Regions from separate parts of the Bacillus sp. SRL543 genome, predicted to be linked through region 2. Evidence: riboswitches for the same ligand, from Rfam matches in the RefSeq annotation. Region 2 holds a riboswitch; each other region holds the start of a gene.
What was found. A riboswitch is a leader RNA that binds a small molecule or an ion and turns the genes downstream of it on or off. The one in region 2 is predicted to bind S-adenosylmethionine.
Positions count from the first base shown of each region.

Region 1 (7,622 bases), 1.4 Mb from region 2:
ATCAGGTAGTAAAGCTGGGTCGGATCGACACGGCCGACAGATGCTGCGTGGCCTGCCGTTACATCATCCTCATCGATGAGAAGGATCGGGTTTGCGTCGCCGCGGGCCTTTTCGCTCAGCATGAGAACACGGGACTCCTGCTCTGCATTCGATTTGGTTGCACCATGTTCAATCTTGCCGATTCCGTTGAAGATGGAAGATGCGCTTTCTTTCATAACGCCGTGCTTCAGGATATAGCCTTCTGTATTTTTGCCAAAATGGACGACACTTGTCGTAAAGTTCTGCTTTTGTTCTCCGCGTCCGACGACAACAGTCTTCGTGTCGCCGACAGAACCGTCGCCGATCAGGTTCGTTACGTTTTCGGAAATCGTGTTTCCATCATTCATGAGGCCAAGAGCCCATTCAATGCGGGCATCCCTTTCCGCCCTTCCGCGGCGGTTGACATAAGTAGTGATTCCTTTTGCAAGGTTATCAACTGTTCCGTACTGCACCCTGCTGTTAGTCCCTGCAAGAACTTCAGTCACGATATTGAAAATCCCTTCAGCTGAATCGACCGTTGAAAGGTATGTTTCAACATAAGTAACGCTGCTGTTATCTTCAGCCACGATCAGGACATGGTTGAAGATATTTGCATCTTTGTCATCATGCAGATAGATCGCCTGAATCGGCTCAGACACTTCGACATTGCGCGGCACATATAAGAATGCTCCGCCGTTCAGAAGTGCTGCATGCAAGGCAGTCAGGCGGTGTTCATCCACCTTTACGCCATCCTTCATGAAGTACTTTTGCAGAAGATCGCCGTACTCGCGCGCTGCTGTAAAGATATCGGCGAAAATGACGCCCTGGTCCTGCAGTTCTTTCGAAAGAGAAAGGTGGGCCGGACGGTTATTCCGCTGGATATACAGGTTCCTGTTCTCTTTATCCAGGTCAATCAAGGATTTGGCTTGTTCCGGAAGATTGTCCAGCGAGCCAAAGTCTTCACTTTCCACAATATGCTTCTCAAACTGTGTAAAGTTCCATTTATCGATCTTCGTTTTATCAGGTCTCGGCATTGGCAGCGTCTCAGCGTCAGCAAGAGCTTTCACACGCAATTCTGTCAGCCAGGCCGGTTCACCCATTTCTTTTGAAAAAGAGCTGATATACTCTTTATCAAACGGCAATTTAGTTTCAATAGTCATCGTGATCCCCCTAACGCTTACGCTTCTTGCCCTACGGTTTCGTCTTCAATGCCAAGTTCTTTTTTGATCCAGTCATAGCCTTCAGCCTCAAGTCGCTGTGCAAGCTCAGGCCCGCCTGATTTAACAATGCGTCCCTGCATCATGACATGCACATGGTCAGGAGTGATGTAGTTAAGAAGGCGCTGATAGTGAGTGATGATCAGGCAGCCGAAGTCTTCGCCGCGCATATCGTTGATCCCTTTTGAAACGACCTTCAGGGCATCGATATCAAGCCCGGAATCGATTTCATCAAGAATCGCGATTTTCGGTTCGATCATCATCAGCTGCAGGATTTCGTTGCGCTTCTTCTCCCCGCCGGAGAAGCCTTCATTCAGATAGCGCTGCGCCATATCCTGGTCCATTTCCAGGAAATCCATCTTGCTGTCCATTTTGCGGATGAACTTCATCAATGAAATTTCATTGCCTTCTTCCATGCGGCTGTTGATTGCCGAACGCAGGAAGTCCGCATTTGTAACACCGCTGATTTCGCTTGGGTACTGCATGGCAAGGAACAGGCCTGCACGCGCACGCTCATCCACTTCCATTTCAAGTACATCTTCGTTATCCAATTCAATGCTTCCTGAGGTTACTTCATACTTAGGGTGGCCCATGATTGCAGAAGAAAGGGTTGATTTACCGGTTCCGTTAGGACCCATAATCGCATGGATTTCTCCGCCTTTCACTTCCAGGTTGACCCCTTTAAGAATTTCTTTGTCCTCAATAGAAACATGAAGATCATTAATTTTAAGTGTAGATCCAGCCATCATTATACCTCCGTCAATAAAAAAGATTTGTATATACCGGCAAAAGCCGCAAATCTCTATTCTCATTTTATTCTCATTACAATCTTATAACAAATAGAAAGTGTTAGCAACTCTTTAACAACACGCAGATAGTATTAATTATCTGGTAAGAACTTTTATTGGCTAAACCCTTTCCGCTTCCCTGACCCCAAAACTGGAAATCCAGGCATGTCCAAACTATTTTTCCCTGCAGAGCGGCTTTCAATGTACATGAATTCGGGTGCAGTCCCTTCAGTTTAACATAAGTAAGTGCCGGGCTCCTACTCTTCCGGAAAAATCGGGCTATATTGTTTCTGCTTTATTCTAAAAGAAAAACCAGTGCGGCATCACACTGGTTCAAACTGTTTTCTTCCTTATTATATATTATTCTTAAGAATGTACTTTTCTTTCCAAGTCTGCTACCATACGCTGGCTTTTCAAATAGTCCTGCTCGCGCCTTTTTTCTACGCTCATCCGTACATCATGTTTTCGGCTGTAAACCTCATAGCCGACACCGTGGGCACTGTACATCGCTTTTTCCATTTCACTTGTGTAATTCAAGTCCAGCTGACTGATAGTAAATCAATCCTTTCGGTTTTGTCGCTTTCGCGATTTATTTTTCCTCATGAGTTATCGTAACACTCCTCCTATACCACGCTCAAACAGGAAAAAACCTCATTTTGAATAATTCATTAAGGTATCTCCCCTTGAAGGGACTTCAACTCCGGCATCCTTACAATTCCGGCTGAATTCTTCCAAATAAAGGTTGACCCTCTTCCATCAGTCCATCCAGCAAGCAAAAAGGAACAGCCCTGCTTTTCGCGGCAGGGCTGCTTGATCATATGGAAAGGCTGGCTTTTTATTGCTTCAGCTGTCCCTGATTCAGTTCATCCATTGCTTCCTGCACAAGCGTGACTGCCTGGCTCATCGCTGCCCCGCCGCCAAATGCCGCTGTAACGCCGACAGCTTCAAGCACTTCTTCTTCACTCGCTCCCTGGTCAATGCAGCCTTTCACATGATAAATGATGCAGTACTCATCCTGTGAATACAGGCTGATTCCCAGTGCAATCAGCTGCTTTTGCTTTTGGGACAGGCTGCCTTCTTTAAAGCATGCTTCTGTGAATGCATTATAATGCTGTGCAAGATCCGGCATTTTTTGTGTAAATGTGCCAAGGCCCATTTTATAGTCATGAAGAGCTGCTTCGATTGAATTTGATGGTTCGTGTGAATGCTCCATTCGTGTCCACTCCATTCCTTAAATCTTTAACACAGTTAGTATGTTTTATTTTCAGAAATGCTATGCGGGATGAAATGGAACCGCATGTGCTGTTTTTTGGCATAAGAAAAGGCAGCCTGCATTTTAAGCGGCTGCCTTTTTCTTTTATTACTCAGATACAGGAACAACTGCACCTTCATATTTTTCAAGGATGAAGTCCTGGATTTCTTTAGAGTGGAGCACTTCTACAAGCGCCTTGACGGCTTCTTTATCTTCATCGCCGCTATTAACAGCGATTACGTTCACATACGGAGATTCCTTGTCTTCAATCGCTATAGAGTCTTTGATCGGGTTCAGGCCTGCATCAATGGCATAGTTAGAGTTGATCAGAACCGCATCGCCTTCATCATTGTTGTAGATCTGCGGAAGGAGGGATGCTTCATATTCTGTATCAAACTCAAGGTTTTTCTCGTTCGTTTCAATATCATCGATTGTTGCCTTGACTTTGTCGACGCCTTCTTTAAGAGTGATGAGACCTTCTTTTTCAAGCATAGTCAGGATACGGCCGTGGTCTGCAACTGAGTTGCTCATCAGGATTTTCGCACCATCCGGAAGCTCATCGAGGCTTTTGTATTTCTTTGAATACACACCGATCGGCTCAATGTGAATTCCGCCGGCATTGACGAAATCATAGCCGTTCTCTTCAATTTGCGCCTCAAGGTAAGGAATGTGCTGGAAATAGTTTGCATCAAGTTCGCCAGAATCAAGTGCTTGGTTAGGAAGGATATAATCCTGGAATGTTACGACTTCAAGCTCAATTCCCTTTTCTTCCAAAAGAGGCTTTGCTTCTTCAAGGATTTCTGCGTGAGGGACATTTGAAGCTCCCACAGTCAGTTTGGATGTTTCTTCTTTCCCGCTGTCCGCATTGCCGCCGTCAGCATTATCTTCAGAAGTTCCGCAGGCAGAAATGACGAGCGCTACGGCAAGTGCCAATACAAGTGATAACCATTTTTTCATTAGTTAAGTCTCCTTTTATCGTTTGTCTAGTTTAGAAGTTATTATGTCTCCAATGACTTGGATAATAAACACAATCAGCAGGATGATGATGGTCGCCATCAAGGTTACATCAAAGCGGCTCCGCTGGAAGCCCTCCAGATAAGCAAGGTTCCCGAGGCCGCCTGCACCGATGACTCCGGCCATTGCAGTGAAGCCCACGAGTGAGATCGCTGTAACAGTAATGCCTGACACAAGCGCCGGCATGGATTCTGGCAGGAGCACCTTAAAGATGATCGTGCTCGTCTTTGCACCCATTGACTTAGCTGCTTCAATGACCCCTTTGTCAATTTCCCGCAAAGCAATTTCCACCATACGGGCGTAAAAAGGGGCAGCTCCGATGATCAGGGCCGGCAAAGCGGCATTTTCTCCAATCATGCTGCCGACAATAAATTTCGTGAACGGGATCAGCAGGACGATCAGGATGATGAACGGGATGGACCTGAATACATTGACAAACGCTGCAATAATTTTATTGATGAGTGCATTTTGCCAGATGTTCCCCTTGGAGGTAAGGAATAGCAGCAGACCAAGCACAATTCCCAATACGAATGTTACCAGGACAGAGATGCCGGTCATATAGAGCGTTTCATTCGTTGCTTCCCACATCTTATCCCAGTTTACATTTGGAAAGAATTCACTAAGCATTTGAAATCACCTCCACGCCAACTTGCTGTGCATGAATATAATCAATCGCTTTGGCAATTTCTCCAGCCTGCCCATCAAGGTGGATGAACAATGTGCCATATGAGCCGTTTTGGGTTTGTGATATTTTCCCCTGAAGGATATTTACAGTCACCTCAAAGGAACGGATCAGATTTGTGATGAGCGGCTGTTCGGCCGACTCCCCGACAAAGGAAAGCTGCACAACCTGGCCGTGCGGATACAATCCAAGCAGGGCCTCTGCAGTTTCTTTTGTTTCTTCAGGTTCTGTGACCTGCTGGACGAATCTTTTTGTGATCTGCTCGCGCGGGTTTTTAAACACTTCCAGAACGGGGCCGATTTCCACAGCCTTTCCGCCTTCCATGACAGCCACCCTGTGGCAGATCTTCCTGATTACGTGCATTTCATGGGTGATCAGTACAATCGTCAGCCCAAGGCGGTGATTAATGTCCACAAGCAGATCCAGAATTGAATCCGTTGTCTGCGGATCAAGCGCCGAGGTTGCCTCATCGCACAAAAGCACCTTCGGATCATTGGCAAGCGCCCTGGCGATGCCTACGCGCTGTTTCTGACCGCCGCTAAGCTGTGAAGGATAAGCATCCTCACGGCCGTCAAGACCGACCAGTTTGATGAGTTCGGTTACTTTTTTTTCTCTATCCTGGCGAGGCACTCCCGCAATTTCAAGCGGGAATGCAATATTGTCCCTCACAGACCTTGACCAGAGAAGGTTAAAGTGCTGGAAGATCATGCTAATTTCCTGACGGGCTTTTCGCAGCTCCGAACCTCTGATTTTTGAAATCTCCCTGCCGGCTACCGTGACCGTTCCTTCTGAGGGAAGCTCAAGCCCATTCAGCATCCGGATCAAGGTGCTTTTTCCTGCACCGCTGTAGCCGATCACTCCGAAGATTTCACCTTCCTTGATTTCAAGGTTGACATCATCAACCGCCTTGACCGGACCCTTTTTTGACGAATATATCTTTTTAACATCTTTTATTGAAATCAATTGCCGTATTCACCTCTTTTATATCCAATTAGACAAATGGCTTTACAGAGATTTATGTTCTGCCAATCCTCTTTAGAGTAGTTTCCTGAAACCAGGTTAAGATTATTCCATAAGCTTAAGACAGGAAATTTTCCTGTAAAAATAAAAATGCCTTCCTGCAGGTGAGCAGAAAGGCATGATGGAAAAACCTTTCTCTCATCTGCCAAAGCTAAAAAAGCTTTGTGTGAATTGGCACCATTTCAATAAACATTGACGGTTGCCGGGCTTCATCGGGCACATCCCTCCACCTCTCTTGATAAGAGCTACTTTATATGAAGTTCATTTTCATTCATTAGCCATTTTTAAATTACGAGTGCTATCGTATCACGGATAAAAAAGGGTGTCAACAACAAAGTTTAACACTAAAATTTACCGGCTGGTTCCTGAAGTTTCTGCTTTTCCTGCAAGTGATTGGCTTCCTGTTGCGGCTTCAATTGCCTGCTCCAGATCCTCAATCAGGTCTTCGGCATTTTCTATGCCAATGGAAATCCGGATCAGGTCCTCCGGCACCCCCGCCGCCTTAAGGCCTTCTGAATCAAGCTGCTGGTGAGTGGTGCTGGCAGGATGGATGATAAGGCTTTTGGCATCGCCGACGTTTGCTACATGGGCCCACAGTTCCAGGCTGTTGATCAGCTTTGCCCCGGCTTCCCGGCCGCCCTCGATTCCAAAAACAGCCACAGCTCCGGCTCCTTTAGGCAAATACTTGTCAGCCAGTGCCTTATCAGGATGGTCTTCATCTCCCGGATAAAGCACCCAAGTCACAGCAGGGTGATTTTTTAGATACTCTGTCACTTTCTTTGTATTGCTGATATGCTCTTTCATCCTCACATGCAGCGTTTCAAGACCGAGGGTGAACTGGAATGCGTTCTGCGGGCTGAGTGCAGGCCCCAGATCCCTGAGCAGCTGTACCCTCGCCTTGACGATAAAAGCAGCCGCACCGATTGCTTCGCTGTACACCAGGTTATTATAGCTTGGATCCGGCTTGGTGAAGCCCGGGAATTTGTCTGAATTCCAGTCAAAACGGCCTGCGTCTACTATGACGCCACCCATTGTCGTCCCATTTCCCAGAAGCCATTTTGTCGCTGAATGTATCACAATATCTGCGCCGAATTCAATCGGCCTGCAAAGATATGGCGTGGCAAAGGTATTGTCAACAATCAGAGGAATGCCGGCATCATGGGCCACTTCCGCCACTTTCTCAATATCGAGGACCTTTAGGCTTGGGTTTCCAATTGTTTCTGCAAATACAGCTTTTGTTTTTTCTGTAATAGCGTCCCTGAAATTTTCCGGATCTTCCGGATTGACCAGTTTTACATTGATCCCATACTTAGGAAGGGTGACGGCAAATAAATTATATGTTCCTCCATAAAGGTTTGATGCTGCTATAATTTCATCCCCCGCCTGGGCAATATTCAGGATGGCAAGAGTGATGGCTGCCTGGCCGCTTGCAACAGCAAGCCCCCCTACGCCGCCTTCAAGCAGTGAAACCCTTTCCTCAAATACGGTAACTGTTGGATTGTGGATCCTTGTGTAGATATAACCCGGCTCTTTTAGGCCAAACAGATTAGCGGCATGCTCTGTATTCTGGAACTGATAGGCATTATTCTGATAGATCGGCACTGCCCTTGCCCCTGTTGCAGGATCAGGCT
Region 1 is NZ_OZ481794.1:3,995,988-4,003,609, forward strand. Features, by position in the region: gene sufD (Fe-S cluster assembly protein SufD) at 1-1,178, opposite strand, end outside; gene sufC (Fe-S cluster assembly ATPase SufC) at 1,196-1,981, opposite strand; gene AC4E8B_RS20465 (YuzK family famiily protein) at 2,390-2,542, opposite strand; gene AC4E8B_RS20470 (carboxymuconolactone decarboxylase family protein) at 2,859-3,236, opposite strand; gene AC4E8B_RS20475 (MetQ/NlpA family ABC transporter substrate-binding protein) at 3,384-4,232, opposite strand; gene AC4E8B_RS20480 (methionine ABC transporter permease) at 4,248-4,916, opposite strand; gene AC4E8B_RS20485 (methionine ABC transporter ATP-binding protein) at 4,909-5,934, opposite strand; SAM riboswitch class I at 6,127-6,236, opposite strand; gene AC4E8B_RS20490 (O-acetylhomoserine aminocarboxypropyltransferase/cysteine synthase family protein) at 6,343-7,622, opposite strand, start outside.
Region 1: another riboswitch for S-adenosylmethionine. It lies ahead of AC4E8B_RS20485 (methionine ABC transporter ATP-binding protein); the one in region 2 lies ahead of AC4E8B_RS13145 (peptide ABC transporter substrate-binding protein).

Region 2 (7,622 bases):
AATGTTATATAAAAGGCAGTAAAATACATGAGATAAAACGATAAATCCAAAAATCTAACATTAAAATAAATGACAAGAATATAAAGGATCGCATAAACAGCGAAGGCCGCAGAGCTGACAAGCAATTTATACGAAGTTTCAATATATTTCTTCCGGAAAGCCAGTCCTGTCAGCATAGCGAGAATAGACACCACTACCCCGGTCAGTACAAACGGTCCTCCAATGGCCGCTCTGATCAGGGAGACAACAAGCACCACGATGAGACCGGGAATCGGCCCGGCATAAAGCGAAATGATCAGTATGGCGATCATCCGGAAATCAAAGTGAGTGTCTCCAAGGGTTTCGATCGGATACAGCATGCAGAAAACCGCTCCAAGCGAGCCAATCAGACCGTAGGTGAGCTTATGCTTTAAAGAAAGCAGCTCTTTCAGCTGAAATGGGAAAAATAAATTCGCATTAAAGGTAAATGAAAAAAGTATCGTCATATTTATTAATAGCGTTTTTAGCAAAGTAATCAAACGTGCTCCTCCAAAAATTACCTAATAAAGCAGCATGGAAAACTGCCACCTCTATTATACTCGCATATCCAGGCTTGCGGGGGAATTGTACAAAATTCCTGTTTTTCTGCAGGTGAAAGCTATGTACTGCAGCACCTTGAAGAAAAGCGCATGTCGGACCTGGTGTTTTTTTGTTTTTAGCAGCTTTTTCTGTTTATTAGCAGCTTTTTTCATTTATTAGCAACTTTCAATTTATATTAGCAACTTTGCCAATATATTAGCAACTCGCATCTTCACATATCAAAAAAAAGGCCCAAGACATTGTCCTGGACCCATTCAATCAGGATCGTCCGCCTTTTCCGGCCTGATCGGCCAGCTGGTCAAACGATTTCACTTTTCCATGAGGATGCTGTGTTTCTTTTCTCTGGCGCCACTGTCTTTCTTCCTGCTTTTTAGACTGGGTCATGAGAAGACCTCCTTATTGTGGTATCTCTTTTAGATTTGCCAGCTGGCCTTTTTTCAGTCTGAAAACTTTCTCCCAATTGCTCCTTTTGGTTTAAGGAAATTTTAAGGTTGTTGGGTGATGTCAATCTGCGGGGTATTCGGAATCTTTAAGTCAATTTTGAATTTGTACTCATATTAATTAAATATAGGAAGAATCTGTCCCTAGGGAGTATCACAAACACAAAGGGTACCGATTTATGCAATAAATTGCTTTATGCTCACTGGACCGAAACACAAAACCCCAGAACCACAAAACCTCGCTCATATAGCAGGGTCAAGGCGTTCCTTTTTTGGACAGTGCATCACGGTCTGTTGTTCCTGGAGGCTGCTCGAGCCAGCCGTGCTTGATCATAATGTCTGCACCGCTTTTGGCGAAAATGGCAATTTCAACTGACAGCCGCTCATAGCTTGCAGCCACATCGGTTCGCTGGCTGGCAACTCCCGCAGTCGCGTAATTTCCTGATCCGGAAGCACTCAAAAGGGCCATATGGAACATCATCATCTTATCGGAAAACACCTGTGCAGTTGTATCATACACGGCGATATTCGGTGAACCGACAGCTTGTATATTGCTTTCCAAAAGCAATTTTGAAAAAATGCCGACGTGCTTTTGGGAAATCTCTTTGCCTCTCAGCATAAATTCCTGGACTTCCTTCAATTGAGCAGTTTGAGCAAATGCAGCTGATATTTGCAGTCCGATTGAATTGGTCTGGATATTCAGGGTCAGATGGGAAATTTCCACGGCATTCAAAGGTCTTTTGGTCCCGAAGGGGTTCAGCCCGCTTAAGTATTTCTTGGTATCCACATAATCCGTTTCATGCGGATAAGAGATGTAAGGAGCTCTTATGTAAATCCCTTTTTCGAGCATCAGGCTCGTTGTTTTATTATAAAGCAAGGCTGTTTCGGCCAGGCCCTCAGTAAAGAAATTCCGGATATCGCTTCTCGCACTCATAGAGAGCATACCGCTGTATGCCAGCATTCCCGCTTTTGCCATATGGTTGATATAAGCAAGGCAAAAAGTGTCTGAAAACAGCTGTGGAGCATCAGAGTTGACATCCCCGCTGCTGAAGCCGTCCGGAACAGCCATTTTTTCCTCTTTGAATAAAGGGATCAGATATTCCAGATGGCTGGTGGATAAATCGAGGGCATACTGCAGAGCAGCCTTTATTTCATCCTCTGCAGCATGTGATTTCATATAGCCAAGAACACATTTTGACATGCTGTCATTCATATAAGTAGTCCAGAGCATCGCGATTTCTGCCGATGTAAGAGGTGTTTGCTTTTCCATAGGAAGACTCCTTCAATCAGTATGCTGGTAGTGTTTGCAATTGCTAATAAGATTATTAGTCAGACACCTGAAAAGCTACCTTATGCCGGTGCATTTCCAATTCGCCCAAAAAGATAGAAAAGTTAGACTTTTCTCGTTGCTGTTGACGAAATTTTCTAAATTGGTTATTCTTAGTGGACCGGAAAAATTATATACCTATAATATCTTATCAAGAGAGACGGAGGGGATGGCCCGAAGAAGTCTCGGCAGCGGGTTCAATTGAACACTGTGCCAATTCCATCAGGCAGATGCCTGGCAGATAAGAAGGGAGCCTGTTTATACATACTGTCCTCTTCTATCTGCAGAAGGGGATTTTTTTATTCAGCCAGCTAATACCTATATTCTTATCCAGAGAGGCGGAGGGACTGGCCCGATGAAGCCTCGGCAGCAGGTTCTGTGAACACTGTGCCAATTCCGCCGGATATACCGGAAAGATAAGCCGGGTACAACACCTCTCAGCTTATCTTTGCCGGGAGGTTTTTTAGTGAGTTAATGAGTTAAAGGGTATTTTCGGAATAAGCAAAAAGGGCGGGGATATTGCAATTATAATTCTTACTTTTTTAATAAGATAAATCAGTTTAAAGTGTTAAACAAAAAATAAGTAGTGGAGGAATGAAACCATGAAGAAATTATTTAGTTTCCCGCTGGTTATCCTGGTGTTCGCCCTGGCGGCGCTGACAGGTTGCAGCAATGATGAAGCAGTGCCGGCATCCGGTGGAAAAGACGTTGCACAAGTGTTGAATGCCAATCTTGGAGGGGAGCCGTATACCCTTGATCCTGCCTTTGCATCTGATACAACTTCTTTTTGGGTCATCGATAATCTTTATGAAGGCTTGTACCGCTATGATAAAGATGGAAATGCAGTAGAAGGGGCGGCCAGCAAAGTCGATGTGTCAGAGGACGGAAAAACCTATACTTTCACAATCAGGGACGGCCAGAAATGGTCCAATGGCGACCCGCTGACAGCAAAGGATTTTGAGTTTGCATGGAAGCGTGTCCTTAATCCTGAAACAGGTGCCTATGATCCTTCCAGCTTTTTTTACATAAGAGGTGCAGAAGAATACAATAGGGAAAACGGGGATGCTGAAGATGTGGGAATCACTGCAGTGGACGAGCAAACATTAAAGGTGGAATTGAACACGCCTATTAAGTTCTTCCCTAAGGTCCTGATGGGCCAGGGCTTTATGCCGGTGAACCAGAAGGCAGTGGAAGCTGACGAAAACTGGGCGGCAGGCCCGGAAACAATTGTCACGAATGGTGCTTATACACTAGGGGATTGGGAACACAATAATATCCTTACCCTTAACAAAAGCAGCAATTACTGGAACAGCAAAGAAATTACGATGGATACTGTTAACTTTAAGATGGTAGCTGATGCCAACACTGAGTATCAGATGTATAAATCAGGCGATATCGACATGATCAAGAATCTTCCCGCCGACGCGATAGATATGGAAAAGGATGGCAGGGAGTTTGTAAACTCACCGCAATTCAGTGTTTATACCTATACATTCAATGTTGATCAAGAGCCTTTTAATAACAGCAAAATCCGAAAAGCATTCAGCATGGCAATCGATCGTGAGGCCATAACGAAAAACATTTCCAAAGGCGGGGAAGAGCCTGCCTACGGTTATGTGGGGTATGGTGTGGAAGGTCCCACAGGCAAAGACTTCCGTGATGAGGAAGACCCTTACTATACTTTTGATGCGGAAAAAGCAAAAGCATTGCTTGCAGAGGGTATGAAGGAAGAGAGCTGGAAGGATCTTCCTGCGGTCACTCTGAAATATAATTCAGAAGGGAACCACAAGAATATTGCCGAGGCACTGCAGGAAATGTTCAAAGTTAACCTCGGTGTTGAAGTGAAGCTGGAGAATCAGGAATGGAAAACATTCATTGATACTTTTAAGCAGAAAAACTTCCAGGCTGCACGCATGGGCTGGGTAGGGGACTTCCTGGATCCGTACCCTGTACTGGATCTGTACAGCTCAGGCAGTTCCAGCAACTTTACAAACTGGTCCAACCCTGAATTTGATGAGCTGCTCGACCAGTCGCTGACAGAGCAGGACGAAGCAAAGCGTTTTGAACTGCTGCATCAGGCTGAAGCTGTCCTGATGGATGAAATGCCAATCATCCCAATCTACTTTTCATCTCAAAATGCGGCCGTGAAAGAAAATATTAAGGGAATCCGGTTCAGCCCCCTTAATAATCCTGATTTCCGCTATGCCGAAAAAGTTTCTGAATGATCTGATGCAAAAGGAGCCGGAACCCCGGCTCCTTTTGAAGTTTTAAAGAATGCAAGACTTTCAATAAAAAACAGCCTTTTGAAGCCTGCAGTTTAAGAAGAAGCGGCGGGCATATTGGAAGCTGGCAGAGCAATGATTTTGCCGCCGATCTGGATATGAACGGTATCATTGTAAATAGCCTTAACAATGCCCTTTAGCAAAACAGGTGAATCTACCGCTAATTTCTTTGAATCTTTGCTGATTTCCATGCCAGTATCCTCCCAGGTTTTTAAATTTTTGATAGAACGGCTGAATCAATAAACATATAATTCAATTCTATCTTTATAGCTGAAATCCTGCGTGTTTTTCAAACAAAAGTAAATAAACTCCGCAGCTTTCTTCTATTAATGCTGTCAGCCGCCATTATACATATCTCAGTTTCAAACAATCTTGTAATTTTTATGCGACACGACCGTAATTGGTGTATCTATTTTCAAAAGCAGTGCATCCTCATCGCTGATCTGGACAAGAACGCTTTCTTCTTTGACTTTTACGACCGTTCCGGTAATGGAAAGATCATGCCTTTTAAACTTGATTGTGTCTCCCTCTTTTGCCATAATCGCGACTCCTTATCGTTAAATTTTCAAACCAGTAAAAATAAGACGTAAGGACTATCATAGTGAAATTAAATTCATTATTGCACCATAGGAAACACCTGTCAAACAATAAGCTGAACTAAAGTTCATGTTTTTTGTGCGTCAGGATTTCAGTATCTCTGCTATGTTTTTTATATGATATGATGAATCTGGAGGTGAGGTTTATGGCAGAAAAAAATACCGCCCCGTTTTCTGGGGAATTCCCATCCCTGCCCAAGCAGGAAAGAGCGCTTCAGAAACGGAAGGCTCTGCTGGAAAGCGGAAAGCGGTTATTTATAGAAAAAGGCTACGAAATGACAACAGCAAAAGAAATAGCAGCCGCCGCAGATGTGGCCACAGGCACCTTTTACCGCTATTTTTCTGATAAACGCCAGCTGCTCATGGAACTGCTGCAGGATAAAATCGACTTCTTGACGATTCCGGAGCCCGACTGGCTCAATGGAGACCAGGTGCTGATCCTGGCCCGTCTGCTGGATGAGCATTATAAGAGACTGGAAGAGGTTGGCATTCACCGGGTGCTGCCCGAACTTCTGCCCAAGGATTCAGAACTGGCCGCTGTTTTGCAGGAGGCTCGGAGAAATATACATATGCAGATTGTGCGCGGATTAGAACTGGCCAGGCAAAAAGGGTTAACCTGGGATGATATAGATCTTGATACAGCTGCCTGGTCGGCCCTTGTTTTGGCAGAAAACGGGCCTCATAAAAAAATTCAGAGTTCTTCGCCGGTCAACACAATGGAAGCAGCCCGCATCATTTGCCGGATGATTTTTCCCCCTGTGGCGATTAGACGGAATGATAAGATGAATGATGAAGATATGCTTTAGGAAGGACCAGGCATTTTGCCGGGTCCTTTTTTAGAAACTGGAATATGTGTGATTTACAATAAAGTGTTTCAAAACTGCGGGGAATTTCAGAACTCCCAGTATATACTCAACATATTTCATGTAAATAAAGAATCAAACTAAGACTTTCTGTTTTTTTCAAGCTGCTTCAAACCTCTTTTTGCAGCCTCGACCCCCAGAATGCTTGCACCGATTGCTGCAAGTTCATTGACGAAAATAATTTTCGCCCCGTAATAGCAGGCTGTACCAAACCCCATTTCCAAAGCGAAGAATTTTCTGAGAGCAGAGGCTTCAATGATAATGACAATAAACCGGCTTTTTACTTCCATTTCCTTCACCATCCCAAACTGATTGTTTACTATATGCCCGCTCCAATATGTCCGATTCTTGGCAGCTTCCCGGCTTGTAAAAAAATCCCCTTTCTTGTGCTTTTTAACTTTAGGTTTCATCTTGAGAACATTCAGGGAAAAGCTACTATCATCATCTTGAATTTTTTAGCATCGAGAAAGGGGAAATCATAGATGTCTGGAATTGTATTAGCTGTTATAACAGCGGCATGCTGGGGAAGCATCATTTTGGTCAGCAATAAGCTTGGAGGGAATGACAACAGCCAAACCCTGGGTACCACCATCGGAGCACTTATTTTTGCCGTGACGGTATTTATATTTGTCAGGCCTGAGCTTTCGCCCCATGTATGGGGAGCGGGGCTTGCTTCTGGGGCGCTTTGGTCCCTCGGGCAAAAAAATCAGTTTGGCGCGGTGAAATATCTGGGAGTTGCTAAGACTACACCGCTTTCAACGGGCCTTCAGCTGCTCGGGACAAGCTTTTTTGGGATCGTCGTATTTAATGAATGGTCGACCGGGCTGCAGATCACGCTTGGCGTTATCGCACTTGTTCTCATCATCGGCGGGGCGGTGATGACATCATGGGGGCAGAAGGGCGAGAATGATGAATCCAAAAATCTGAAAAAAGGGCTCGTAACGCTCCTTATTTCGACTGTTGGCTTTGTTGGCTATGTAGTCATCATCAATTGGCTTGAAATTGATGGATGGTCTGCGCTCCTTCCCCAGGCGCTCGGGATGATCATCGGCGGCATCGTGCTGACGATCAGGAATAAACCGTTCAATAAATATGCGGTGCGGAATATTCTGACAGGACTTATTTGGGCAACCGGAAATCTTACACTCCTGCTGTCGCTTCCGAAAATCGGCGTGGCGACAAGCTTCTCGCTTTCCCAGACAGGGATAGTCATCTCTACGCTGGGGGGAATCTACCTTCTTGGCGAGAAAACGTCAAAAAAGCAAACGGTACTTATTATAACAGGATGCCTGCTCATCATTGCAGGCGGTGTGCTGATCGGATTTACAAAAGGATAAACAAAGGAGAATGGACATGTATAAAGACCTTGAAGGAAAAACAGTCGTCATAACAGGAGGAAACTCGGGGCTCGGCCGGGCAATGGCCGAACGGTTCGGAGCAGAAAAATCGAATGTCGTCATCAATTATCACAGCAGTGATGACAATATTGACGAAATAATCGAGATCATTGACAAGGCGGGGGGCAAGGCTACCAG
Region 2 is NZ_OZ481794.1:2,598,292-2,605,913, reverse strand. Features, by position in the region: gene AC4E8B_RS13160 (ATP-binding protein) at 1-518, opposite strand, end outside; gene AC4E8B_RS13155 (DUF6254 family protein) at 838-963, opposite strand; gene AC4E8B_RS13150 (DUF3231 family protein) at 1,276-2,289, opposite strand; SAM riboswitch class I at 2,492-2,594, shown strand; SAM riboswitch class I at 2,670-2,769, shown strand; gene AC4E8B_RS13145 (peptide ABC transporter substrate-binding protein) at 2,949-4,571, shown strand; gene AC4E8B_RS13140 (hypothetical protein) at 4,664-4,819, opposite strand; gene AC4E8B_RS13135 (DUF2187 family protein) at 4,991-5,167, opposite strand; gene AC4E8B_RS13130 (TetR/AcrR family transcriptional regulator) at 5,371-6,030, shown strand; gene AC4E8B_RS13125 (hypothetical protein) at 6,168-6,497, opposite strand; gene AC4E8B_RS13120 (GRP family sugar transporter) at 6,570-7,424, shown strand; gene AC4E8B_RS13115 (glucose-1-dehydrogenase) at 7,441-7,622, shown strand, end outside.

Region 3 (7,622 bases), 1.5 Mb from region 2:
GCGGAGAAAGAGATATCCCGGAGATACAGCAGTTCAGCTGTACAATCAGCGCTGGAGGAGGCAGGATTCTCCTCCGTCAAAGAAATTTCCTTATGGGAAGTAAGGAAGAGGTACAACGATATCAGCAGTTTGCGCAATGATCTTCTAGAAAGAACAGGCCGCTCCATCCTGCATGAACTGAATGACAGCCAGCTGGCTGAGCTCGTAGAGCACATCGAAGCTAGTCTGTCTGCGGCGGGTGAAATCACTGAGGAAGACCGCTGGACCATCTGGCTGGCGGTGAAATGACAAAATCGGGATTTTACTGTAAAATATATACAACTCAAGGTGGGAGGGCGGTATTTTGAAATTCAGAATGAAGCGGAAGAAAGACAAGAAAAAGAATAGCAAGCTAGAAGTGATTGATGTTGCCATTGACTTGATTGAGCCGATTTTCCTTCTTTCCCGGTTTCTCATCCGTTCGCTTGTTAAGTTTGTGCAGTGAACCGGATCCTGGATATCTCCATAAACAAAGAGAAGCACAGATGCCTATGCTTCTCTTTTGCATTTTAAAAATTCGCCACTGTTATGCTTAATTCCTCAGCGGAGTCTGACAGCTTTGCTGCAGCGCTGCTGATTTCGGAAAGCAGGCCGGTGAGAAGCTCGATATCCTTTTCAATCTGGCGGCTCTTATTTTTACTTTCAGCGCTTGCCGACAGGATTTCTTTGAAGACATTCCCGGTGTTTTCAATTTCTTTATTCCCATTCACAACAATTCCATCAATCGTTCCAATCTGCGAAATCACCTCTGAAATTTGCCTGATTGTCGCGTTCAGCAGAGATGTGATATTGGAGGAGGAATCCTTCGTCTGTTCTGCCAGCTTTCTGACCTCATCGGCAACAACAGCAAATCCCTTGCCGTGCTCGCCTGCCCTTGCGGCTTCAATGGCAGCATTAAGGGCGAGCAGATTGGTCTGGTCCGCAATGCTTGTAATCACTCCGGCAATCTCGCCAATCTGGTTCGAGGTTTTTTCCAGGCTGCTGATGGTGCTGGTGATTTCATTCACATTGCTTTTCAGCTCATGCATATTTTCCACAACCCGATCCAGCTGGTCACGCCCCTTGGAAGAACGCGATTCCATTTCAGTCGATGAAATGGCGCCGTCTTTAGCATTGCCTGAGATTTGCTGTGACTGGTGTACAATCTGTTCTACCGAAGCGCCTGTCTGCTCTGACATGGCAGCCAGATTTTCAACGATTTCGCCGACGTACCCTTTCAGATCTCTTTTAGCTTGGGCTTCTGTTTCAGCTGCAATGCCTTCCATTGTTTTTTGCATAATGGAGATGCAGAGCTGTATTTCCAGGTTAAAGATTTTTGTTACAGCAGTTGCAATTCGATGCTGATCGTATGCCGTCAATGTCAGCTCCTTGATGATGGCTTCAAGCATGCCTTTCATCAAAAGCTGGTAGACAGAGATGTACCAATGAAACTTTACGCCAATTTTTACATAAGCTTGTCCTGCAATCGTCCGGCGGTCAATGAATTCTTTGTTGATGACGCCATCGAGCAGACTTAAGACATATTGATGGCTCATTTCTGTCGTTACCCCGATTTGGGACGTGTCAGTAATTTTTCGAACCTCTTCATGATTAAATTTCATTCCCTCGGAGTATATATCTGCAATATGCTTTTCCATCATAGGGCGGATCCCCCTCAGGATGGCAAGGTCATCGGCTGTTAATCCCATTAATTGAAGCTGCATCTTTAAATCTTCGTCAAAATCGGCATCCAGTATGACATATTCCATTTCTCTTTGAATCATGCTGTCAAGATCAAACGATTTCGGTTTTGCTGTTTTCGTAAAGATCACTTGAAACACTCCCATTTTATATATCTATTATCCTAGTTTATATCGGCTGCTTAGCAGGAGTTTTTACATAGGTTTCAATGAAGTGCCATAGATTTTTAAGAAGGGACCTGCAGTTTGGAGCCAAGTTTTCCAGTGAATATAAGCAAAAAGCCCCCGGCAGGCATGCCGGAAGCTTTAATCAGACGACGGGGATCAGCAGCTTAACGATGGTCCCTTCATTTTCTTTGCTTGTAATATATATGTTGCCTCCGTGGCTTTTGATGATCCGGTTGCAGATCATAAGCCCGAGGCCAGTCCCCTTTTCCTTCGTACTGTAGAACGGTTCACCGAGCTTCGGCAGCCTTTCTTCGGGGATGCCGATCCCTTCATCCTTCACGCTGATCATCGCAAAGCTGTTGTCATGCCTGACTTCAATGCTGATCTTTCCGCCATGGGGCATGGCTTCAATCGAATTTTTGATAACATTGATGAGCACCTGCTTGATTTTATCAATCTCACAGCGGACACTGATTTCAGATAGGGAGTATTTCACATCGATCATGATGTTATAAATGAGCGCCTGTGTGTTTAAAAGGGTGACGACGCTTTTAACGATATTGACCAGATTGGTTTCCTGAACCTCTGTCACGACTGGCTTGGCGAGAACAAGGAGATCATTGACGATTTCTTCTATCCGTTCGAGCTCGGAAAGGATGACATCCGCATATTTTTCTGTTTTCCGCTCAGTAAGAAGCTGGGTAAAGCCTTTGATTGCGGTAAGCGGGTTTCTGATTTCATGGGCGATTCCTGCGGCAAGCTGCCCGACGACAGAGAGCTTTTCTGCATTATGGAGCTTTTCTTCGGTCTTTTTCTGGCCGGTCACGTCCTTGATGATGATCTGGAACAGTTTTCGGTTCTTAAAAACAGTGGGAATCAGCTGGATGGCGGCCTTTCGGGTGTTCCCGTCACTCCTGATGAGGTTCAATTCAAAGCTGACGGTCTGGTTCGCCTGGTAAAAATCCTTCAAATAGCCATGGTCAGAAGCTGATATATAGTCATACAAAGAGGCGCCGATGATTTCCTTGCTTGAAGTGAAGCCAAACACTTTCTTGCCTTCATCATTCATATAGGTCCATATACCTTTCTCGGTTGTCATGCCAATAGTATCCCGGCTGTATTCGACCAGGAAGCGGTATTTTTCCTGTGTTTCCATGTTTTCCTCTTCCATATTGACACGTTCGGTCATATCCCTGGAAATGCACATGGCTTCCTGGCTGTCGCCGAGTGTGCTGATACTGGTCTCAAGCCAGATATAGTCGCCTTCCTTGCGGCGGAACCGGAACGAAATACGTGAGCTGCTGCCCGGGGATAGCCCGCGGAATTCTTTTGTGAGGATATCTTTGTCTTCGGGGTGGCAGTAGGCAAGAATGCAGTCTTTGTAAAGCTCTTCCTGCGTGTAGCCCAAAAGGGTGCTGCAGGATGGGGACACATATAAGAAAATGCCCTCTTTCGTATGCCGTGAAATCAGGTCTGCCGAATGCTTCAGAGCCAGTTCGAGATTTTTTGCTTCAACTTTGTCCACAAATAATTCAGATTGATAGTCTCTGTTTGTTGCAATCAAACCGTTCTCCCTCCCGGAATGCAGTTCATTTTGCTCTTTTCCACTATTATACATTAGACAAGCTGGCAGAAATATAGGAGTAAACTCCCTCTTCTTGTATGGAGACTGGGGGAAATGTTGATAACTGGATAGGAAAATGTGGAAAACCTGCTTTATCCACAGCGGGAGGAGGACATTTTTTCCGAAAATCCAAAAAAGTAAGTAAGGGCTTTCAGGATTTGTGGATAAAAATTTTTAACCACATATCTGAAAAAAGGGTTTGACAGAACTTTGAAACGCGTGTAAAGTAAAAAACAATTAATTAAGCAAACAAACTTAATACGATAGCTTCTTATCCAGAGAGGTAGAGGGACTGGCCCTATGACACCTCGGCAGCGGACTGATGAACCGTGCCAATTCCAGCAGGCAGATTGCCTGAAAGATAAGAAGAGGACTGACGCTTATTATTCTGCCCTCTTCTTCTTGAAGAGGGCTTTCTTGTTTTTCAGGAATAAAAGTGCGGGGTGCTGCATAGCTATTGTATTAAATCCAATTAATTATATAGGAAAACCATAATTTCTTATCCAGAGAGGCAGAGGGACTGGCCCTATGAAGCCTCGGCAGCGGACTCTTATGAGTACTGTGCCAATTCCAGCAGGTGTGAGCCTGGGAGATAAGAAGAGACAATGCTGATGATGCATGCCCTCTTCTGTTCTCAGGAGAGGGTTTTTTAATGTTAAGAAAGTATATTTTTTCAACTTTGATTACTGTCTAGCTCCAGCGCCTACCCCCTCGAGGTCACAAGCCACTCCTCCCAAAAAGGCAAAGAACGCCTTTCCGGGAGGCCTGTCTTGTGCTTGTCGGGGGTGACCAAGGCGCTTGCGCATTTCTTATTTGATACGGAGGGAGAAACAAACATGATAGAATTCCAGGATCTCAAGAAAGTGTATGAAAGCGGAGGCCAGCAGGTTGCAGCACTGAATGGGATAGATCTTGCAATCGACAAAGGAGAAATCTTTGGTGTAATCGGCTTCAGCGGAGCGGGGAAAAGCTCGCTGATCCGCTGTGTGAATCTGCTCGAAAGGCCGACCTCAGGCAAGGTGATCGTCGATGGCCATGATCTTACATCGCTTTCGCCAAAAGAGGTAAGAGAGGTAAAGCGCAATATCGGCATGGTTTTTCAGCACTTCAATCTGCTGAACTCGAAGACGGTGTTTGCCAATGTAGCCATGCCGCTTACCCTGGCAAAGCTCCCTAAAGAGCAGGTACGCAAACGGGTAGCTGAACTTCTTGAGTTCGTGGGACTTGCCGATAAAGCTGATAATTATCCTGATCAGCTTTCAGGCGGCCAAAAGCAGAGAGTCGGGATTGCAAGAGCACTTGCTACACAGCCTTCAATCCTGCTGTGCGATGAAGCGACCTCGGCCCTTGATCCGCAGACAACAAGCAGCATTTTGCAGCTATTGAAAAAAATCAATGCGGAATACAATATCACCATCCTGATCATTACCCATGAAATGACGGTCATCAGGGAAATCTGCGACAGGGTGGCGGTGATCGAGGCAGGAAAAATCATTGAGGAAGGCTCGGTGTTCGATGTATTCTCGGCACCAAAAACACAGACAGCCCAGAACTTTGTCAGTTCTGTCATGAATGATTCAATCCCGGATTCCGTCAAGCAGCTTGTAGAAAGAAACAATGGCAAGGAAAGAATTTTCCGGATCAATTTTGTCGGCCAGTCAGCCGGCCAGCCGCTGCTCTCCAAGCTTGCCAAGAAATTCGATATTGATATAAACGTGCTGTTCGGAAATATAACCGAGCTTCAAGGCATCCCGTTTGGGAACCTTGTTGTCGAATTCCAGGGAACCGACCAGGAAGTGCAGCGCGCCCTTATGTACATTCATCAGGAAAAAGTCTCAATCAAGGAAGTGAAAGCACATGCTAGTTGATCACACGCAAATCATAGAAGCACTTATTGAAACCATTCAAATGGTGGCCTTCTCGCTCCTTTTTTCCACCATCCTGGGATTGCCGCTCGGAATCCTGCTGGTCATCACGAGAAAAGGCCATCTGCTGGAGAATCTGCCCATTTTCAACGTATTGAATGGAATCATCAATATATTCCGCTCGGTCCCATTCATCATCCTGATGGTTGCAATCATTCCGGTGACGCGGCTGCTGGTAGGAACCTCAATCGGGACGGCAGCGGCTGTCGTACCGCTCGTATTCTATGCCGGCCCGTATATTGCAAGATTGATTGAGAACTCGCTCCTCGAAGTTGACCCGGGTGTCATAGAGGCAGCGGAAGCGATGGGGGCGACACCCGGGCAGATCATCTTTAAATTTCTCGTACCGGAAGCGCTCAGTTCACTGGTCCTCGCACTGACCATCGCGACCGTCGGACTTGTCGGCGCATCCGCCATGGCAGGGGCTGTCGGCGGCGGCGGTCTTGGCGATTTGGCCATTACTTACGGCTATCAGCGCTTCGACACAACGGTCATGATCATCACAGTCGCCATCCTGGTCATCATGGTCCAGGGGCTGCAGAGCTTCGGCAATATTTTATCTAAAAGAATCAGAAGACGATAACTAGGAGGAAACATCCATGAAAAAATTATTATTAACGGCAATCATTCTGGCGCTGGCGGTTTTCAGCGCAGCCTGTTCATCATCAACAAGCGGCAAGGAAAAAGAAAAAGAAGTGAAAATCGGTGTCAGCGGGTCAGACAACCGCATCTGGGATTTCGTAGCCAAGAAAGCTGAAAAAGAAGGAATCAAGGTGGAAATCGTCCGCTTCTCGGATTATGTCCAGCCAAACATCGCCCTTGCAGAGGGAGAGCTTGATGCGAATGCCTTCCAGACTATTTCTTATTTCAACGCTTTTAAAAAGGAACATGATCTGGACCTTTCGCCAATCGCGACAACCGTTATTGCACCTATGGGAATCTACTCTGAAAAGTATAAAGATGTAAAAGATATCCCTGAAGGCGGAAAAATCGCCGTGCCGAACGAAGCAACCAATATGGGAAGATCCTTCCTGCTTCTGCAGGAAGCCGGCCTGATCACACTGCCTGAAGACTTTGACGGAAATGGCAGCATCGACAAAATCGTTGATAATCCAAAGAACCTGGAAATCGTCCCTGTAGTGGCAGGCCAGACACCGCGTGTCCTTCCAGATGTTGCGGCTTCCATCATTAATAATGGAATCGCTGTGGATGCCGGCTTCAATCCTGTTAAAGATTCCATCTTCCATGAAAATGCAACAGCAACACCATATATCAACATCATTGCCGTTAGAACTGAAGACAAAGACAATGAAACATTGAAGCGCCTCGGAGAACTTTACCAGGAAGACGATGTAGCCGAGTTCATTGAAAAAGAATATAAAGGCAGCACCATCCCGACATTCGTTCCGCTCAGTGAAATTGGAGAATAAAAACTGGTGCATGGCACCGCTAATAGGAGGAGATCATTATGGCAGCACCCGCTAAATCTGTAACCGAATTAAAGGAAAGAATCAATCAAAGTGTGGAATCGGGAAGGGAGCTTTATCTTTCAACAAGCCACCAGATCCATGAAAAACCGGAAATTGGCAACCAGGAATTTTTCGCATCCGGGCTTCTCTCAGGAATTCTTGAAGAAGAGGGCTTTGAGCTGGAGCGCGCTGTTGCCGGCCATGAGACAGCATTCTCTGCTAGGAAAAAATCTTCCAAGCCGGGTCCATCCATTGCTTTTCTTGCTGAATATGACGCTCTGCCTGGAATCGGCCATGCCTGCGGCCATAATATCATTGGCACAACCAGTATTGCGGCTGCCATTGCCTTAAGCAAGGTGGTGGAAGAAACAGGCGGAGAGGTCGTCGTATTCGGAACACCAGCCGAGGAAGGCGGCCCGAACGGCAGTGCAAAGGGCAGCTTCGTCAAGCATGGCCTGACAGAGGGAATCGATGCAGCGCTGATGATCCATCCCTCAAGCAAGACTGCATTAACAAGCTCTTCCCTAGCGGTGGATCCGCTGGACTTTGAGTATATCGGCAAGCCTGCCCATGCCGCGGCTTCACCGCACGAAGGAATCAATGCCCTTGATGCGGTCATCCAGCTTTTCACCGGCATCAACGCCCTGCGCCAGCAGCTGAAGGATGATGTGCGGATCCACGGCATCATTACTCATGGAGGCGACGCGCCAAATATCAT
Region 3 is NZ_OZ481794.1:4,132,695-4,140,316, reverse strand. Features, by position in the region: gene AC4E8B_RS21175 (methyltransferase domain-containing protein) at 1-288, shown strand, start outside; gene AC4E8B_RS21170 (hypothetical protein) at 344-484, shown strand; gene AC4E8B_RS21165 (methyl-accepting chemotaxis protein) at 549-1,067, opposite strand; partial or broken gene AC4E8B_RS21160 (protoglobin family protein) at 1,314-1,787, opposite strand; gene AC4E8B_RS21155 (PAS domain S-box protein) at 2,029-3,450, opposite strand; SAM riboswitch class I at 3,779-3,878, shown strand; SAM riboswitch class I at 4,007-4,109, shown strand; gene AC4E8B_RS21150 (methionine ABC transporter ATP-binding protein) at 4,347-5,378, shown strand; gene AC4E8B_RS21145 (methionine ABC transporter permease) at 5,368-6,018, shown strand; gene AC4E8B_RS21140 (MetQ/NlpA family ABC transporter substrate-binding protein) at 6,035-6,865, shown strand; gene AC4E8B_RS21135 (M20 family metallopeptidase) at 6,904-7,622, shown strand, end outside.
Region 3: another riboswitch for S-adenosylmethionine. It lies ahead of AC4E8B_RS21150 (methionine ABC transporter ATP-binding protein); the one in region 2 lies ahead of AC4E8B_RS13145 (peptide ABC transporter substrate-binding protein).

Region 4 (7,622 bases), 930 kb from region 2:
GCATGGATATGAGCAGGTTGAAGAGGGGACCGGCCAGATCGAGCATACAGGCCGGACATTCCAGAACATCTATCAATCTGTCAACAGGATGTCTGAAAACATCAATGAAATTTCCAGGAGCCTTGAACAAATTTCTAGCAGTTCTGCTTCTATGAATGACTCAATCGAAAATATTGCATCCGTTTCCGAGGAATCTGCCGCTGGGATTGAACAGACGAGCGCTTCCATCAGCCAGACGAACCACTCTATGGAAGAAATTTCAGATAATGCGCAGTCATTGTCAGAGCTGGCAGATCAGCTGAACGAGATGATTTCTAAATTCAGGCTATAGATGCATATAACAGGCTGCCGGCGAAATTCCTTTGCCGCAGCCTGTTTTTGATGGAATCTGAGACTCATCATTGCATCGGAAAAAGGAAGACAGGGGGAAAATTTGCGGGTAATTGTCTAAAAATTGTTTTTTTTTAACCCGAACAGTAATAAAATGTAAGTATCATATTATGCAAGCCATATAAGCCGAGAGATTTTTCCTGAGCAGATGGAAAGGTATCTGATAGATGTTTGCAGGCAAGTCTATGTCTTCAAGGAGGAAAAAAGGTGGGGGCTTTATCAAATATAGTAAGAAAACAGATGGAGGAAAGGATAGCAGAGCTGGAACTGGAGAATGAAAGGCTGAGACAGGGAGCCGGTTCCGGGGAAAACTATGCTGCCGGGGAACATGTTTTTGATTCTGCACCAGATGGCATGATGATTTATACTGAACAGCGGGAGATTTTAGCCGTTAACTCTTCAATGTCCCGGTTTTTAGGGACTGAGAAGATACAGCTTGAGGGCACCAGGCTGGATGACCTGGTCCCCGGGGATTACCATTTTAAGCTGGAAAAACAGAAAAAGCTGCTGCACTCCCAGGAAAAAGTTAAAGGCGTTCTGCCGATGGCATATAAAGGCAGCCTGGCCTACTTTGAATTTACGACGAGCCGCCTTCCCGGAAGCAGTCTGCTGTTGTCCATTTTTCGGGATGTGACGGAGAAAAGGCAACTTGAACAGAAAATCCGCAAACATGAGGATTTATATAAAGATCTTTTTGTAGAAGCGCTCGATGGAATTGTCTACTGGAGGGACAAAGGGACGATCATCAATGCAAACCAGGCAGCATGCAGAATATTTGAAAGCACCCATGATGAGCTTCTTGCCCGGAAGGTGGATGATTTTGTTCTTTACAAGGACAGAAGCTATTTCCGCATCCTCGAGGAGCTGTACAAAGAGGGGCAAGTGAGGAATGAGCTGTTTTTTCTGATGCCAAATGGACAGAAGAAGCTTCTTGAGTTCACTGTAAAGCTGAACGCGGTCGAAGGCTATCATATGACAATCTTCAGGAATGTCAGTGAACGGTATAAGATGGAAGAAGAACTGCGGGAGAGCGAGAGGAAATTCCGCAGTATTTTTGAAGGCGCCCTTGAGGGGCTGATTCTGTGGGATGAAAACTTTACCATTGTCGATATCAATGCATCAGGCGAAAAAATGCTGCAGATGCCGCAGCATGAAATTGTGGGACAGTCCCTTCTTGCTGTATTGAATGACTGTAAGATAACAGAAGAGGAGCTGCGCCGGCATCTTGGAGAGCTGACAGACAATGGTCAATCCAACGGGACGATTTCCTATATTTTGAAGTCGGGCAGGAAAATGCATTTTGAGTTCTCTTTAAAGCAGAATGTCTTTTCCGGGCTCAGCCTGACGACATTCAAGGATATTACAGAAAAGCTGGAGATGGAGGAGCAGCTGAAGAAATCGGATACATTGAATGTGATTGGGGAATTGGCAGCGGGAATCGCCCATGAAATCAGGAATCCGATGACGGCTTTGAAAGGATTCATCCAGCTTTTGGAAGACAGTGCCGGAAGCGGTAACTCCATGTATTTTAATATCATTACCTCTGAACTTCAGCGGATCGATTCAATCATAAATGAGTTCCTGATCCTGGCGAAGCCTCAGGCCATACAGTTCGTCGAGAAAGATATCATCCAGCTGATGAAAGAAACAGTCGAGTTCTTGACAGCTCAGGCGGTTCTCCATAATGTACAGTTCAGGACAGATTACACAAAAGGCCTCCCCTTGATTTTCTGCGAGCCGAACCAGCTGAAGAAAGTCTTTATTAACATCATTAAAAATGCAATTGAAGTAATGCCGAAGGGCGGAATCATTACCATTTCCATTGAGAAAACCCAAGTCGGCAGCGTCCGGATTTCCATTAGGGATGAGGGGACGGGAATCCCTCCAGAGAAACTGCGCAAGCTTGGAGAACCATTTTATACAACGAAAGAACGGGGCACCGGGCTTGGCCTGATGGTCACATACAAAATTATAGAAGAACATGAAGGCACGATCGAAGTGGAAAGCAAGATGGGGGAAGGAACCGTTTTCCATATCGAACTTCCCATGAAGCGGGCGGGGTACCAGGATTTAGCCGGCCTTTTTACTAAATAGCCATAAAAAAATAGCAGTCGTCCAAATTTGTATCATTCAGTGGAATGATGCATTTTTTTTACAAAAAGTGAATTGACTTCTGAGAGCTGATTTGATATAAATCTAATTAGATATATATCGAATTTGGAGGGTTTTTTATGCAGTTAGACAGATTAGTGGCATTTCATAAAACGATGGGCGACCCTGCCAGAATACGGATTATTGCACTATTATCGAATGGGCCTCTCCATGGCCAGGCAATTGCAGGCAAGCTGGGACTGACTCCTCCGACAATCACCCATCATTTAAACAAGCTGAAAGCTATTAATGGCATCTATCAGCGCCGTGATAAAAATACCATATATTATTATGTGAATGAGTCGGTTATCAAGCAGCAGGCAGAAGTGCTCATTGATATGTTTGATAAAAAAGAAGGGGAGATGGAAGAGATGCTGGAAATGCACAATGAGAAACAAAAGGTTATCGAAAACTTTATCACAAAAGAAGGTAAGCTGAAAAATATTCCGGCACAGCGCAAGAAAAAGCTGTTCATCTTTGAACATATCGCCTCAGGACTTAAGATGGGTGAGAAATATCCAGAAAATGAGCTTAATGAGTATATAAAGAAATTCCATGAGGACTATGCAACGATCAGGAGGGAATTCATCATCAACCATTTCATGTACAGGGAAAACGGCATTTATGAGCTGAATCCCCGTGAAATGTGGGCAAAGCCGGAGTAGTTTGATATGGATAAAGAATACGCAAATATACCAGGTACAGGTTTTATTCCTGTCTTTGCCTTAGCAGTTCTAGATGGCTTCATACCGGGTGAGGTGAAGAAAAGGGAAGGGTGCCTCCTTATATCCCACGGCAGCGGCATCCATTTTGCTGCAGGCAGTACGGACTCCGGTTCATGTGAACTGCTGGCTGGGAAATTGGCGGAGGCTGAGAAAAGCGGCGGGCGTTTTACGCTCTTTTCCGGTTCAAAGGGCTGGGACCAATTCCTCTCAGAGCGGTTTGGGGATAAGCTGGACATGCACCGGCGCTATTCTTTCCAGAAGTTTTCGCCGGCACCTGTCCCTCCTTCAAGCAAAGTCTGCATTCTTGAGCTCAGCAGGCAATCAGCAGGCAAATACTCCGAGTTTCCGATTGAATATTTCAGCACATATTGGGGCTCGGTTGAGCAGTTTCTGAAATTTGGTTTTGGGGTCAGGGTGATGATGGGGGAGCGGGCAGCAGGGGAATGCATTTCTATATTCAGGAGCAGGGAATATGCAGAAATGGATATCCATATAGCTGAAAGCAGCAGGGGCCATGGGCTGGGTGCCATACTTGGCTCCAGATTCATCGGAGCTTCCCTGGAGAAAAATCTGCAGCCGCGCTGGGATTGCAGCGCGGCCAATCTGGCAAGTATAAGGCTGGCGGAAAAACTGAGATTTTCCGAACCGGCCGGATACCATATTTTTACCCTGCGTAAACGAGGCTGACATTCCTGCATAATTCCTTTGCATCTGCAATTTCACTGCGCTGAAGGATCAGGTTTCTCCCTGCAGCCAGTGCCGCTCTTTTGGCAGACAGGCGCCTTTCTTTGTCCTTTATTCCGTCAAGGTCGGCAACATGTGCGAGCCCGATTGTCCTTCTTATCAGCTCGCAGCCTGCAAAGCCGACGGCATCTGCCCAATATTTCCGGAGGACAGCGGAAAGAAAACCATCTGTTCCTGCAAAAGGATCTTTATTATCATTCTGCCATAAACGGGTGAACTCCTGGGAAAAAGCTTCCCAGAATGATTTTATATGTTGGTCTATTAGTCTTGTTTTCTCAGGATTGGCGATTGACTGGAATAAAAGATTTGCAATCACCTGGCCAATATCAAAACCTGCAGGACCATAGAAAGCAAATTCCGGGTCAATGACTTTGGTCTCAGCATTGGATGCAAAGATGCTGCCTGTATGCAAGTCCCCGTGAAGGAGCGCCTCCGCTTCATTTAAGAAAATCTTCCTAAGGCGCGCCGCCTCAAGTTTCAATGCTGAATCAGCCCATAAGGCTTCTGCATCGCCTTTCAGCTCTTCTTCAAAATCATTGGTCGGGCTATTGAAAAAAGGATCTGCAAATATCAGGTCTTCCGTAATTTTGCACAGCTCCGGGTTGTAAAAATCTTTGGCAAGCTTTTTCTTATCAGCCTGCAGAAGGCCGTAGTCAGAGGTATAGAACAAAGTTCTTGCCAGGTAGTTTCCAAGATGGCCGGAAAGCAGCGGATATTCTTTTCCAGAGATCAGCCCTGTACGGCTGATCTCCAGGTGTGAAAGATCTTCCATCACAGTCACCGCGAGCTCTTCATCATTGTAGAAGACCTCCGGCACAAAATCCGGAGCAAGCTTTTTAAAAAGTTTAAGAGCTTCTGCTTCAATCGCAGCCCTTTTCAAAGTCAGCGGCCAGCTTTCGCCTACTACCTTGGCAAAAGGGAGAGCCTGCTTGATAATGAGGCTTTTTCCTGTCCCGTTTTCCTTGATCCTAAAGACAAGGTTAAGATTGCCGTCGCCTATTTCTTCCGTAGCTAAAGATGCATTGCCGGGAAACTGGCCAAGGCTTACAGCGAGTTCTGCGGCTGTCTTTTCTGTCAGCGGAGCATATTTATTTTTTACGAGTGTCATGATTTTTCCCTCCTGAATTTGGAGGCTTTGTTTATCCATCAGGACATAAAAAAGCCTCTTTCTCATGCTGAAAGAGGCTTGAAGTATTGAGCTTCGCACCTCTTATCTGCCAGAAAGCCAAGCTTTCTGCTGGAATTAGCACCGTGCCTTATGGAGAAATTCTCCGGCGCAAGTATTGCGCCCCATCTCACGATGGAATTACGGTCGGTTGCTGGGCATCATCGGGCCAAGTCCCTCTGCCTGCTCTTGATAAGAGAATATTAGTTTGTCAGACCGGCTGTCTCAGCCGTTTGAAAAAATAGTAACAGCGGCTCATGTTTTCTGTCAATAAAAATTTAAAAAATTCTAATAGAATTCAGGCCTGCGGTCCGTAAAAACCGGGATGCGCGCCCTCACTTCCTCTACAAGCCTGAGGTCGAGCTCTGCTGAGAGGATTTCTTCGTTCTCTGAAGCCTCTGCAATGACTTCGCCCCATGGATCGATGATGATGGAGTGTCCTGCAAATTGATTGGCAGGATCAGATCCAGCCCTGTTGCAGGCAACCACAAAGCATTGATTTTCAATGGCTCTCGCAATCAGCAGCGCGCGCCAATGGGCGAGGCGGGGCAGAGGCCATTCAGCCACAACGAAAATGGCTTCTGCTCCTTCAAGTGCATGCTTGCGGATCCATTCAGGAAAACGGATATCATAGCAGATAAAGCCGGCCATCGGATGGCCATTCAGCTTGAAAGACGCATCCCCGCTCCCGGGTGACAGGTGGAGATGTTCATCCATCAGTTTAAAAAGGTGGAGCTTGCTGTATTGGTGCAGGAGTTCACCTGTGCTGCTGACTGCAAGCAGGGTATTGAAAACGCCATCAGCTGTTTTATTTGCGACGCTTCCTCCAATGAGGGCAGAATGATGCTTTTGGGCCATAGTCTGCAAAAACCGGATGCTTGATTCTGCGTTCACGTCCCCGATTTCTTCCATGCGGGTTAAATCATAGCCAGTTGTCCACAGCTCGGGCAGCACGATGATATCGGGATTATCCTTGCTTGCACGCTCGATCAGCGTTGCAGCTTTTTCGAAATTTTTCTCAGGGCTGCCAAAGGAGATGTCCATTTGGATGCAGGTTATTTTCATTGGGTAAACCTCCGTATGCAAAGGATTATATATTTAAATTGCAGAATATTTCTTTACTTCCTGCCTTTTACGTTATATCATTTGTCATTAGTTTTTCAAACAAAAAAATTTAATCCACATGAAAAGCAGGTGACTATGTGATGAAAATATTTTCTCAATCTGAACTTTTGCAAAGTCTGCCAAAGCAGTTCTTTGCGACATTGGTGCAAAAAGCAGCCAGGTATGCCGGGCAGGGGCATGATGTCATCAATCTTGGCCAGGGAAATCCTGATAGGCCCACTCCGCCTCATATCGTCAGGAAGCTGCAGGAAGCAGCCGAAAATCCCCTTAATCACAAATATTCCCCTTTTCGCGGGCAGCACAGCCTGAAAGCTGCAGCGGCGGAATTTTACAAAAGGGAATATGGGGTGGACCTTGATCCGGAAAAGGAAATAGCCATTTTATTCGGCGGGAAAGCCGGCCTGGTTGAAATCCCTCAATGCCTTTTGGATCCGGGGGAAACGATACTTGTTCCCGACCCCGGCTATCCTGATTATTGGTCAGGGGTGGCCCTTGCGAAAGCGTCCATGGCTGTCATGCCTCTGAAAGAAGAAAATCATTTTCTGCCGGATTATGGTGAGCTTTCTGAGCAGGACATCCAGTCAGCCAGGATGATGTTCCTCAATTATCCGAACAATCCGACCGGTGCAACGGCTACGAAGGAATTCTTTGAAGAAACGGTCCGCTTTGCATCGGCAAACGACATTTGCGTCGTCCATGATTTTGCCTACGGTGCGATCGGCTTTAACAGCGAAAAGCCTGTCAGCTTCCTGCAGGCGGAAGGGGCAAAAGAGACGGGCATTGAAATTTATACACTCTCGAAAACGTATAATATGGCAGGCTGGAGAGTGGGGTTTGCGGCAGGGAATGAAAGTGTGATAGAAGCCATCAATCTAATGCAGGATCATCTTTATGTCAGCCTGTTTGGCGCAGTACAGGAAGCAGCAGCCGAGGCGCTGGCCGGGCCGCAGAACTGTGTGGATGAGCTGGTGCAGATCTATGCCTCCAGGCGGAAGGCTTTTATTGAAGGCCTTAGGGAGATAGGCTGGGATGTTAAAGCTCCGCAGGGATCCTTTTTTGCCTGGCTGAAAGTGCCGGAAGGATGGACGTCTGAGCGATTTGCAGATGTACTGCTCGAAAAAGCACATGTTGTGGTGGCTCCCGGCATCGGTTTTGGCGAGTATGGGGAAGGATATGTCCGCGCAGGCCTGCTTGCAGATGAAGAGAGACTTAAAGAGGCCGCAGCCCGGATCGGAAAGTTGAATATTTTTTGAAAAATCAATTGACATGTTTTTATAATCATGACATAATCCAAATGAATTATTGATTATCTGAATACTTTT
Region 4 is NZ_OZ481794.1:1,672,428-1,680,049, forward strand. Features, by position in the region: gene AC4E8B_RS08490 (methyl-accepting chemotaxis protein) at 1-331, shown strand, start outside; gene AC4E8B_RS08495 (PAS domain S-box protein) at 598-2,484, shown strand; gene AC4E8B_RS08500 (DUF2087 domain-containing protein) at 2,622-3,206, shown strand; gene AC4E8B_RS08505 (GNAT family N-acetyltransferase) at 3,213-3,953, shown strand; gene mtnK (S-methyl-5-thioribose kinase) at 3,931-5,118, opposite strand; SAM riboswitch class I at 5,218-5,374, opposite strand; gene AC4E8B_RS08515 (carbon-nitrogen family hydrolase) at 5,464-6,240, opposite strand; gene AC4E8B_RS08520 (pyridoxal phosphate-dependent aminotransferase) at 6,381-7,553, shown strand.
Region 4: another riboswitch for S-adenosylmethionine. It lies ahead of mtnK (S-methyl-5-thioribose kinase); the one in region 2 lies ahead of AC4E8B_RS13145 (peptide ABC transporter substrate-binding protein).